One region of the Leclercia adecarboxylata genome, then DNA from elsewhere that is predicted to be linked to it. Evidence: predicted binding sites of a transcription regulator. Region 1 holds the regulator's gene; the other holds the start of a gene.
What was found. The regulator ArgR, encoded in region 1, controls arginine synthesis, uptake and breakdown. The targets are predictions, from matches to a motif close to ANTGAATAAAAATACANT.
Positions count from the first base shown of each region.

Region 1 (6,067 bases):
ACGATAAACCGCTGAGCAGCTTTGCCGAACTGCGCTCGCGCATCGCCACCACCGAGCCTGGCGCCACGGTTAAGCTCGGCATTTTACGTGACGGAAAACCGCTGGATCTGCAGGTTACACTGGATAAAAGCACCTCGTCATCGGCCAGCGCAGAGATGATTGCCCCGGCGCTGCAGGGGGCGACCTTGAGTGACGGGCAGTTAAAAGACGGCACCAAAGGCATCACCCTTGATAGCGTCGAGAAGAGCAGCCCTGCCGCACAGGCGGGTCTGCATGAGAATGATGTGATTATTGGGGTGAACCGCGTTCGCGTGCAGTCTATCGCCGAAATGCGCAAAGTGCTGGAAACTAAACCGACCGTTATCGCCCTGCAGATCGTGCGCGGCAACGACACGCTCTATATCTTGCTGCGTTAAGCCTGTACCTGTCCGGACATCGACCCGTGTGATGTCCGGATAAGTCATGCTATGCTGCTTGCGTTCTCCCTTTAACGACGCCCGTATCATGGTTTTGAAGCTAATTCGTTCGGTCGCCATCGGCCTGGTTGTAGGTGGCCTGTTACTGGCCGCGATGCCCTCTTTACGTCAGTTCAATCAGCTGGCTGCGCCGCAGTTCGACAGCGCTGATGAAACGCCTGCCAGCTACAATCAGGCAGTACGCCGCGCCGCCCCTGCGGTGGTCAACGTTTATAACCGTGGGCTGAACAGCACCAGCCATAACCAGCTGGAGATCCGCACCCTGGGCTCCGGGGTGATCATGGATGAACGCGGCTACATTATTACCAACAAACATGTCATCAACGATGCCGACCAGATCATCGTTGCGCTGCAGGATGGCCGCGTCTTTGAAGCCCTGCTCGTTGGTTCAGACAGCCTGACGGATCTGGCAGTCCTCAAAATCAACGCCACGGGCGGTCTGCCGGTTATCCCCATCAATCGTAAACGGACGCCGCATATCGGCGACGTGGTGCTGGCGATTGGTAACCCCTATAACCTCGGGCAGACCATTACTCAGGGGATTATCAGCGCCACCGGGCGTATCGGCCTGAACCCTTCCGGACGTCAGAACTTCCTGCAAACCGATGCCTCCATCAACCACGGCAACTCCGGCGGCGCGCTGGTGAACTCGCTGGGCGAACTGATGGGCATCAACACCCTGTCGTTTGATAAAAGCAACGACGGCGAAACTCCCGAAGGTATCGGCTTCGCGATCCCGTTCCAGTTGGCCAACAAGATTATGGATAAGCTGATTCGCGACGGACGCGTGATCCGCGGCTACATTGGCATCGGCGGGCGTGAGATTGCTCCGCTGCACGCTCAGGGTGGCGGCATCGATCAGATTCAGGGGATTGTGGTGAACGAAGTCACCTCCGGCGGACCGGCGGCAGAAGCAGGCATTAAGGTCAACGATGTGATCGTCTCGGTGAACGGTAAACCGGCGCTGTCGGCGCTGGAAACCATGGACCAGGTGGCGGAGATCAGGCCTGGCTCAATCATCCCGGTGGAAGTGATGCGTGATGATAAGAAACTGACCCTGCAGGTGACCATTCAGGAATATCCGGCCACCAACTGAGTCAGCAGGCATAAAAAAACCGGAGCATCGACTCCGGTTTTTTATTGCCCCGAGGGAAGAGCGTCGCTTATTTGTTAACGAACTCTTCGCCCAGAACGATATCGTTCTTCAGAGTATCCAGCATGCCGGCCATCGCCTGCTGTTCAAACGCGCTCAGGGTGCCGATAGATTTACGCTCTTCGATACCGTTTTTACCCAGCAGCAGCGGCTGAGAGAAGAAGCGTGCGTGCTCGCCGTCACCTTCAACGTAAGCGCATTCCACCACGCCTTGCTCGCCCTGCAGCGCGCGTACCAGAGACAGACCGAAACGTGCCGCAGCCTGGCCCATAGACAGGGTTGCAGAACCGCCACCCGCCTTCGCTTCCACCACTTCGGTGCCGGCGTTCTGGATACGTTTGGTCAGGTCAGCCACTTCCTGCTCGGTGAAGCTCACGCCTGGGATCTGGGACAGCAGTGGCAAAATGGTCACGCCAGAGTGGCCGCCGATAACCGGCACGTCGAGTTCGGTTGGCTGCTTGCCTTTCAGTTCCGCAACAAAGGTGTTGGAGCGGATGATGTCCAGCGTGGTCACGCCAAACAGTTTGTTCTTGTCATACACGCCCGCTTTTTTCAGCACTTCTGCCGCGATAGCAACGGTGGTGTTAACCGGGTTAGTGATGATACCGATGCAGGCTTTCGGGCAGGTAGTCGCTACCTGCTGAATCAGGTTCTTAACGATACCCGCGTTCACGTTGAACAGGTCGGAACGATCCATACCTGGCTTACGCGCAACGCCTGCGGAGATCAGCACAACGTCCGCGCCTTCGAGGGCCGGGCGAGCATCTTCACCGGAGAAGCCTTTGATTTTGACAGCCGTAGGGATGTGGCTAAGGTCAACCGCCACACCAGGGGTTACCGGGGCGATATCATACAGAGAGAGTTCTGAGCCTGCAGGCAGCTGAGTTTTCAGTAGTAGGGCAAGCGCCTGGCCGATACCGCCAGCAGCGCCGAGGACTGCGACTTTCATCCTAAACTCCTTATTATGGTGAGCTAACTTTCTGTTACTCCGTCGCGGCGACCTTAATTCAGCAGATCAATAATTACAATCGTGGTGTTCTAAGAATTAGCGGTCACGCGCTTTTCGCATCTGCCGCAAGGCTATCGGGCGTTATGCGGTGACTAAGCAACGAATCAAGAGGTGGTTACAATACACCCTCGCAAGCCACCAAAACAACATCAATTTGATAACATTTAATTTACTTTTAAGCTTATTTGCGAGGCGTGACGCAGGCATGTTCCTTGATAACGAATTTTGATAAAATCACTCCCTTTCATAACATTATTTCAGCCTAAGATTGGGCAGATAATTTGCATAAAAATTCATCCATGTGCATAATAATGTTGTTTCTACCGCTATATTTCGGGTGATTTATGCGAATCTCTTCTAAACAAGAAGAATTGGTTAAAGCGTTCAAAGCGCTGCTTAAAGAAGAAAAATTTAGTTCTCAGGGTGAGATCGTCCAGGCCCTGCAGGAAGAGGGTTTCGAAAACATCAACCAGTCGAAAGTCTCCCGCATGTTAACCAAATTCGGCGCGGTGCGTACCCGCAACGCCAAAATGGAGATGGTCTACTGTCTGCCTGCCGAACTGGGTGTGCCGACAACCTCGAGCCCGCTGAAGAACCTGGTGCTGGACATCGACTATAACGATGCCGTGGTGGTGATCCACACCAGCCCGGGTGCGGCTCAACTGATTGCCCGCCTGCTCGACTCGCTGGGTAAAGCGGAAGGTATCCTCGGCACCATCGCCGGTGACGATACTATCTTCACCACCCCGGCCAACGGTTTCTCGGTGAAAGACCTCTACGAAGCCATCCTGGTGCTGTTCGAACAGGAACTCTGATCCCCTTCCCTGCTGCCGTCGCGGCGGGGAATCTTCTGCTCCCGCCTCGTTCACCCCTACAATCTGTTATCTGCAATTTAACAAATAGTGCGATTTTCTGCCCAAATACATTCACTCAGTGAATGATAAAACGCAAAATCGCACGAATAATCAAAGTCCCGTATCCCATTAATTTTATTAGAAATAAGTGACAAAACCCCGCTTAAACCCCGATTTTTTATTCCCTGTAGTTATAAAAATGCTTTTGCTTAATACGTGATTACACAAGAAACAATTAGCATGGTATTAATTTTTGCCGTTATTAGTGTATACTTGATTTTGTGATGAGGGTCACGAAACGAAGACCCCAGTAAAGAATATGACGAGGAAAAGAATCATGAAAATCAAAACTACCGTAGCCACGCTAAGCATTCTGTCTGTTCTCTCTTTCGGTGCCTTTGCCGCCGATTCAATCAACGCCGATCAGGCTCAGTCTCGTGAATCTATCGGTACCGTTTCAATCGGTGCAATCGGTACTTCGCCGATGGACATGAACCAGATGCTGAACAAAAAAGCCCAGGAGCAGGGTGCGTCTTCCTACCGCGTGATCGAAGCGCGTACCGGTGACCACTGGCATGCGACTGCTGAGCTGTACAAATAAGTTTTACCAGGCACGACCCGAACTACCCGATATCTCTGTTCAACGGCACCAGGCATAAAAATAGCAGCACAACCCTTCTCGCCGTTGAGCTTGCCCTGTAAGGAGTAAAGACTATGAACACTAAATTAATCATCGCCGCAGGTTTCGCTTCCGTTCTCTCATTTGGTGCCAGCGCAGCTGTACATCAGGTGAATGCCGATCAGGCACAAAGCCTGCAACCAATGGGAAGCATCTCTGTAGGTGCAGTTGCTGGTTCTCCGATGGATGTCCGTGAGGCACTGGCAGCAAAAGCTGAAAAAGCGGGCGCCAGCAGCTACCGCGTTACCGAACTGAACACCGGCGACCACTGGCATGCGACCGCCGAGCTGTACAAATAAACCCTCGTCGTATTGATTTACGACTTGCCCCTGCTCCGCAGGGGCTTTTTTATGCCCTTCACTAACGTACGTTAAAGCGAATCTGCCCTTCCAGCTCCTCTTCCGCCTCATCAAACAGCAGGATCAGCGCGCCAAAACGCCTGCGCAGCTTTTCCGGCAAATGGATAAATTCGATTTCAAGCGGTAGCGGCAACTGGCTGCTGGTGACGATGTCCCACAGGGAGTCCAGATCCGTCACGCTCTCCTGTCCCATGCCAAAGGCTCGTGAAAATTCACGGTAGAAGTCTTCCTGACTGTCGATTTCATCAAAATCAAACGTATAGATATTCATTGCCAGCCACCCCGTCCAGGTGGGCGGCTTAAGCCGCCCTGTCGATTATAATCCCCCGATATGCAGGGTTTTCACTTCCAGGAACTCCTCCAGTCCCAGTACTGACCCTTCGCGACCCAGTCCCGACTCTTTCACCCCGCCAAAAGGCCCAAGCTCTGTAGAAACCGCGCATTCGTTAATCCCAATCATGCCGCTCTCAATGGCCTGCGACACGCGGAACACCCGCTGCAAATTCTGGGTATAGAAATAGGCGGCCAGGCCATAGGGCGTATTGTTGGCGCGCTGGATCACCTCCTCTTCCGAGGTAAAGCGGAAGCAGGCCGCCACGGGTCCAAAGGTCTCTTCGCTGGCAAGTGCCATCCCTTCATGGCAATCCCCCAGTACCGTTGGCTGCCAGAAGTTTCCACCCAAGGAATGAGCCTTGCCGCCCGCCAGCACCGTCGCCCCTTTGGCAACCGCGTCCTCAACGTGCTCACGCACTTTTTTCACCGCGGAAGCTTCAATCAGCGGCCCGACAACGGTGCCCTCTTCCAGGCCATCACCGACTTTTAAGTCGTTTACGGCGGCGGCGAGTTTGCTGACGAACGCTTCGTACACCGACTCCTGAATATAGAAGCGGTTAACGCTGACGCAGACCTGGCCCGCATTGCGAAACTTGTTGGCAATCGCCCCTTTCACCGCAGCATCAATGTCGGCATCCTCAAAGACGATATAGGGTGCGTTGCCGCCCAGCTCCATCGACACTTTTTTCATGGTTTCGGCGGCATTGCGCATTAAGGTTTTGCCGACCGCCGTCGAGCCGGTAAAGGAGATTTTGCGCACCTCCGGGCTAGACATGATCGCGTCGCTTATCTCTGCGGTATTGCCCGCCACTGCGTTAAGCACGCCGTCCGGTACGCCCGCTTTTTTAGCCAGCGTCAGCAGCGCAAAGGCGCTCAGCGGCGTGTTGTTGGCCGGTTTTATTACGCCGGTACAGCCGGCAGCCAGGGCCGGGCCCAGCTTGCGGGTCAGCATCGCCATGGGGAAATTCCACGGCGTGATGGCCGCCACGACGCCAATCGGTTCGCGGGTGGCAAGAATGCGGGAGCCGGGTTTAACCGGTGGGATGATTTCGCCGTTGGCGCGTTTGGCCTCCTCGGCAAACCACTGGATAAAGCTCGCCGCGTACTCCACTTCCCCTTCCGCCTCTTTCAGCGGTTTGCCCTGCTCGGTGGTCATCAGCTGGCCAAGCCACTGCTTGTTTTCAATGATGAGTTCATACCAGCG
Region 1 is NZ_CP040889.1:1,556,979-1,563,045, forward strand. It holds gene degQ (serine endoprotease DegQ) at 1-416, shown strand, start outside; gene degS (outer membrane-stress sensor serine endopeptidase DegS) at 505-1,572, shown strand; gene mdh (malate dehydrogenase) at 1,640-2,578, opposite strand; gene argR (transcriptional regulator ArgR) at 2,983-3,453, shown strand; gene yhcN (peroxide/acid stress response protein YhcN) at 3,830-4,093, shown strand; gene yhcN (peroxide/acid stress response protein YhcN) at 4,207-4,470, shown strand; gene FHN83_RS09185 (barstar family protein) at 4,532-4,801, opposite strand; gene FHN83_RS09190 (NAD-dependent succinate-semialdehyde dehydrogenase) at 4,847-6,067, opposite strand, start outside.

Region 2 (6,067 bases), 490 kb from region 1:
AAAGCGCCGCGTTACAGCCCTGCTTTGCCCTGTTTGATGAAGAACTGGACTGGGAAACCACGCTCCTGCGCTCCCGCGCGGTGAGTACCGGGGATGAACCTACACCGCTGGTGCTGACCGGCGAGCGGCTCTATCTCAACCGGATGTGGCGCTACGAGCGGGCGGTGGCCAGCTTCTTTAGCGAAGCCAACCAGCCTTTGCCTCATGACAGCGCCGATGTTCAGCGTACCCTGAACGCGCTGTTCACCTCTGATGAAGCCGTCAACTGGCAAAAGGTGGCCGCGGCGGTCGCGTTAACGCGGCGCATCTCGGTGATTTCCGGCGGGCCGGGTACGGGTAAAACCACCACCGTTGCCCGCCTGCTGGCGGTGTTGATCCAGATGGCGGGGGAGCAGAAATGCCGTATTCGCCTGGCGGCACCGACTGGTAAAGCCGCCGCGCGCCTGACCGAATCTCTGGGCGGTGCCCTGCAAAAACTCCCCCTGACCGACGCTCAGCGTACGCGATTCCCGACGGAAGCGAGCACGCTGCACCGTCTGCTCGGCGCGCAGCCGGGCAGCCAGCGCCTGCGCTACCATGCCGGAAATCCGCTGCATCTGGATGTGCTGGTGGTGGATGAAGCCTCGATGATCGACCTGACGATGATGTCCCGCCTGATCGACGCCCTGCCGCCTCATGCCCGGGTGATCTTCCTGGGCGATCGCGATCAGCTGGCCTCCGTCGAAGCGGGCGCGGTGCTGGGAGACATCTGTACCTGGGCCAGCGCCGGATTTACCGTCCAGCGCGCGCGGGAGCTTGCCAGCATGACGGGATGCGAGATGGAGGGCAACGTCAGCCCGGTGGCGGGTGCGCTGCGCGACAGCCTGTGCCTGCTGCAAAAAAGCTACCGTTTCGGCAGTGATTCAGGCATCGGACAGCTGGCGGCGGCGGTCAACCGCGGCGATCGTCACGCTATCCGCTCGGTATTTGACGGCAAATTCAGTGATATCGAGAAAAAACAGCTTCAGAGCGGGGAAGAGTATCTGGTGATGCTCGAAGATGCCCTGCAGGGGTATCAACACTTTCTGGACAGCGTGCAGCAGCAGGCCTCCGAAGCAGACATTCTGGCTGCATTTGGTGGCTTCCAGCTGCTGTGTGCCTTGCGGGATGGGCCATTTGGCGTTGCCGGCCTTAACGAAAGGCTGGAGCAGGTGCTGGCGCAAAAACGGCGGATTGGTCGCCAGCCGCATTCGCGCTGGTATGAGGGAAGGCCGGTGATGATCTCACGCAACGACAGCGCGCTGGGGCTGTTCAACGGCGATATTGGCATTGCGCTGGATCGCGGCCAGGGGCTGCGCGTCTGGTTCCAGATGCCCGATGGCAGCGTGAAATCGGTCCAGCCCAGCCGCCTGCCGGAACATGAAACCGCCTGGGCTATGACGGTGCATAAATCCCAGGGCTCTGAGTTCGATCATGCGGCGCTGATTTTACCTAACCAGATCTCCCCGGTCGTCACCCGCGAGCTGGTCTATACCGCCATTACCCGCGCCCGTCGGCGGCTGTCGCTGTATGCAGATGAAGGCGTGCTGACCCAGGCCGTCACCACCCGTACAGAGCGGCGCAGCGGCCTGAGTGCGATTTTTGAGACCCTGTGATTATTCCTTCTCCCAATGGGTTGAAGAATCCCCAGTAATTTTCGTATGTTTGATGCGATGAAATAATTTCAGGATAATAAATGACTTAAAGCGACTGCCTCGTTCGGCTGAAAATCGGCGAAGCGTTGACCGCAGGCCGGGGCGAGGCGCAGGGACGCGCCGAGAGGGTATAGCCTGCATGGATGCAGGCTGGTACCCGACCCAAAAGCCTGCGGGAATAAGCTGAGTGCACCGCGAAGCGGCGATTTTCTTTGCCGGGAGCCGGGATTGCTAAGGGGGCGGCGGCGAGCCCACTTAGCACGTTCACGGGTGACGGAGCTGACAGAGAAGCACAAAAGATACAGTGAACGGAACCACCACCACAGCCGCATGTTCCCCCTCACCCCAGCCCTCTCCCTGAATGGAGAGGGGGCAGACCGTGCCAATATTTATTGTGGTGATCCCTAAACCTGATGGGAGAGGGAAGAGCTTATCCCAGATCCGCCATCAGCACCTTAGAACGACGCTGATAGTTATACATCTCTTTCTTGGTTTCCGGCAGGGAATCAATGTCCACCGGGCTGAACCCCCGCTCCTGGAACCAGTGAATGCTGCGGGTGGTCAGCACGAACAGCTTGCTCAGCCCCATCTGGCGTGCCTGGAGAGCAATTCGCTCCAGCAACACTTCGCCGCGCGACGAGCTGCGGTAATCAGGATGCACCGCCACGCAGGCCATCTCGCCGATCTTCTCTTCCGGGAAGGGATAGAGCGCCGCACAGGCGATGGTCAGGTTATCGCGCTGAATAATGGTGAACTTGTCGATCTCCATCTCCAGCTGCTCGCGGGAGCGACGCACCAGGATCCCCTGCTGCTCCAGCGGGCGGATAAGCTCCAGAATGCCGCCGATGTCGTTGATGGTGGCGCGACGAATTTGCTCCGCGCTCTCCATCACAATCTGCGTCCCGATGCCGTCGCGAGAGAACAGCTCCTGCAGCAGGGCACCATCTTCCTGATAGCTGATCAGGTGGCTGCGGCGCACGCCGCTGCGGCAGGCTTTGATTGCGCCGCGCAGAAAACGCACGGTGCCGGAGTAATAATCACCCTGCGCCTCGAGCGCGTCGACGCGCGCCTGGGCTTCGTTCGGGAACAGCTCGGAGACGATATTCCCCAGCTCGTTAGTCACCCCCTGAGAGGAGCAGAAGCCGATCATTTTCTCAGCCTTCAGCTTGATCGCCAGCTGGGTGGCTATCTCTTCGGAGGTGAGGTTGAAGCTTTCGCCGGTGACGGAGACGGCGACCGGGCCGGTCAGCACAATCGCACCGCCGTCGAGCTGGCGATGGATGGCCTCTTCATCAATACGACGAATACGTCCGCTGTGGCAATAATCCACACCGTCATCCACGCCAAGCGGCTGGGCGATAATAAAATTACCGCTGACCACGTTAATGTGCGCCCCTTGCAGCGGGGTGTTGTTGAGGCTCATCGACAGGCGCGCGGTAATATCCAGCTGCAGCAGACCGGCTGCCTGCTTAACCAGCTCCAGCGTTTTGGCGTCGGTAACGCGGGTATGCTTGTGGTAGATCGGCTCGTGATGGTGCGCGGCCAGATTCTGTTCGATCTGCGGGCGGGCGCCATAAACAACCACCAGGCGGATCCCCAGGCTGTGCAGCAGGCCTATATCATTGACTATGCTGGAGAAATTTTCATGCTCAATGGCTTCGCCACCCAGCATGACGACAAACGTCTTTCCCCGGTGGGCGTTGATATAGGGAACAGAATGACGGAATCCCTGGACCAGTTCGATTCTACGTTCCTTCACCACGGCATAACCCCTCAATGAATGTTTATTCGTAATTTTTGTATTTTTATTCGAATATGCCCTTGCGCGCAAGCCAAAATTTCCTGCGAAGCAAAGAAAAGATTCAGCGAAGTTATCGTTAACGCATGATTGTTTACCCTTTTATGGATGACAGGTTATGCATCATTCGCTAAAGTTTTTGGTCAATTTGGACGTTATGAAAAGTTATTCGATATCTTTGCTCGGGAGAAGCATGTCGGGATCCAGTAAAGCATTAAGTCGTCGCCGCCTGTTACAAGGGGCCGGAGCAATGTGGTTGCTTAGCGTCAGTCAGGTAGGACTTGCCGCCGTCAGTCAGGTCATCGCGGTGCGTGTCTGGCCATCGTCGACCTATACACGCGTGACGGTCGAGTCGAACCGGGTGTTGAATTATAAGCAATTCGCTCTGAGCAACCCGGAACGGGTGGTGGTGGATATCGAAGGCGTAAATCTTAACTCGGTGCTGAAGGGGATGAGCGCCCAGATCCGCGGCGACGATCCTTTTATCAAGTCCGCGCGGGTCGGGCAGTTTGATCCGAAAACCGTGCGCATGGTGTTTGAACTTAAGCAGAACGTGAAACCGCAGCTGTTTGCCCTGGCACCGGTGGCGGGCTTTAAAGAGCGTCTGGTGATGGATCTCTATCCTGCCAACGCGACCGATATTCAGGATCCGTTGCTGGCCCTGCTGGAAGATTACAATAAAGGCGATCTCGAAAAACAGGTGCCGCCAGCGCAAAGCGGCCCGCAGCCGGGCAAAGCCGGGCGCGATCGCCCGATTGTGATCATGCTCGATCCTGGGCACGGCGGAGAGGACTCCGGCGCGGTAGGCAAATACCGGACGCGGGAAAAAGACGTGGTGCTGCAGATCGCCCGTCGCCTGAAGGCCCTGATCGACCGGGAAGGCAATATGCGCGCGTACATGACGCGTAACGAAGATGTCTTTATTCCACTGAAGGTGCGGGTCGCGAAGGCGCAAAAGCAGCGCGCGGATCTGTTCGTCTCCATTCATGCGGACGCCTTTACCAGTCGTCAGCCGAGCGGTTCATCGGTGTTTGCCCTCTCCACAAAAGGGGCGACCAGTACCGCCGCACGCTATCTTGCTGATACCCAGAACGCCTCCGACCTTATCGGTGGGGTGGGAAAGAGCGGGGATCGCTACGTCGACCACACCATGTTCGATATGGTGCAGTCGCTGACCATTACCGACAGTCTGAAGTTTGGCAAAGCGGTGTTGGGTAAGCTCGGCAATGTGAACAAGCTGCATAAGAACAGCGTTGAGCAGGCCGGTTTTGCGGTGTTAAAAGCGCCGGATATTCCGTCGATTCTGGTGGAAACCGCGTTTATCAGTAACGTGGAAGAGGAGCGCAAACTCAAGACGGCGAAGTTCCAGCAGGAAGTGGCAGAGTCGATACTGTCAGGGATTAAGGCTTACTTCTCGGATGGGGCGACGCTGGCAAGACGCGGATAACCTCACCATAGCCCGGCGGCGCTGCGCTTGCGCGGGCCTACGGGTGGGCTGGCGACAAAAACAAAAAAACACCCGAAAGGGTGTTTATTGTTTTTAGAAGTGTTGGTTGCGGGGGCCGGATTTGAACCGACGACCTTCGGGTTATGAGCCCGACGAGCTACCAGGCTGCTCCACCCCGCGGCACCGTACTGCTTGTACTTCTTTAAATTTGATTGGTTGCGGGGGCCGGATTTGAACCGACGACCTTCGGGTTATGAGCCCGACGAGCTACCAGGCTGCTCCACCCCGCGTCCGTCTTTCTGCTTTGCAGAAGATACTTCATCAAATTTTAATTGGTTGCGGGGGCCGGATTTGAACCGACGACCTTCGGGTTATGAGCCCGACGAGCTACCAGGCTGCTCCACCCCGCGTCCGTGGAAGCGCACTATACTCTGCTGACTTTTTGTTGCAACCCTTTTTCGTAAAAATCACCAAATTAGGCGTTGTGTTGCCCGCAATAACGACAGTTAGACTGTTTTTTGCGCAAAATTTGCGTGGGGGAAGGTAATCGCATTTCAATACCCCTGCCGGTTTGTTATCTTCGTTGCGCAGAATCGGGCAACTTATAGATGGGATATATGAAAGGACATTGGGCGAAGTATCTGATGACGGGCGCGATGGTAGCTATTCTGGCTGCCTGTTCCTCCAAACCGACCGATCGCGGTCAGCAATATAAAGACGGGAAACTGACCCAGCCTTTCTCTTTAGTGAACCAGCCGGACGCCGTGGGCGCGCCTATTAATGGCGGAGACTTCGCGGAGCAGGTAAACCAGATCCGCACCGCGTCGCCGCGGCTGTATGGCTCGCAGAACGCCGTCTATAACGCCGTGCAGGACTGGTTACGTGCCGGGGGCGATACCCGCACCATGCGCCAGTACGGTATCGACGCCTGGCAGATGGAAGGCACCGACAACTACGGTAACGTCCAGTTTACCGGCTACTACACCCCGGTGGTGCAGGCGCGCCATACCGCACAGGGTGAGTTCAAGTATCCTATCTACCGCATGCCGCCAAAACGCGGCCGCCTGCCGTCCCGCGCCGAAATCTACTCGGGTGCGCTGAGCGACAACTATGTCCTCGCCTACAGCAACTCGCTGATGGATAACTTCA
Region 2 is NZ_CP040889.1:1,064,242-1,070,308, reverse strand. It holds gene recD (exodeoxyribonuclease V subunit alpha) at 1-1,634, shown strand, start outside; gene argA (amino-acid N-acetyltransferase) at 2,104-3,435, opposite strand; gene amiC (N-acetylmuramoyl-L-alanine amidase AmiC) at 3,665-4,918, shown strand; tRNA gene FHN83_RS06820 (tRNA-Met) at 5,022-5,098, opposite strand; tRNA gene FHN83_RS06815 (tRNA-Met) at 5,132-5,208, opposite strand; tRNA gene FHN83_RS06810 (tRNA-Met) at 5,252-5,328, opposite strand; gene mltA (murein transglycosylase A) at 5,536-6,067, shown strand, end outside.
Region 2: the regulator ArgR is predicted to act here: its motif matches at 3,470-3,487, upstream of argA (amino-acid N-acetyltransferase).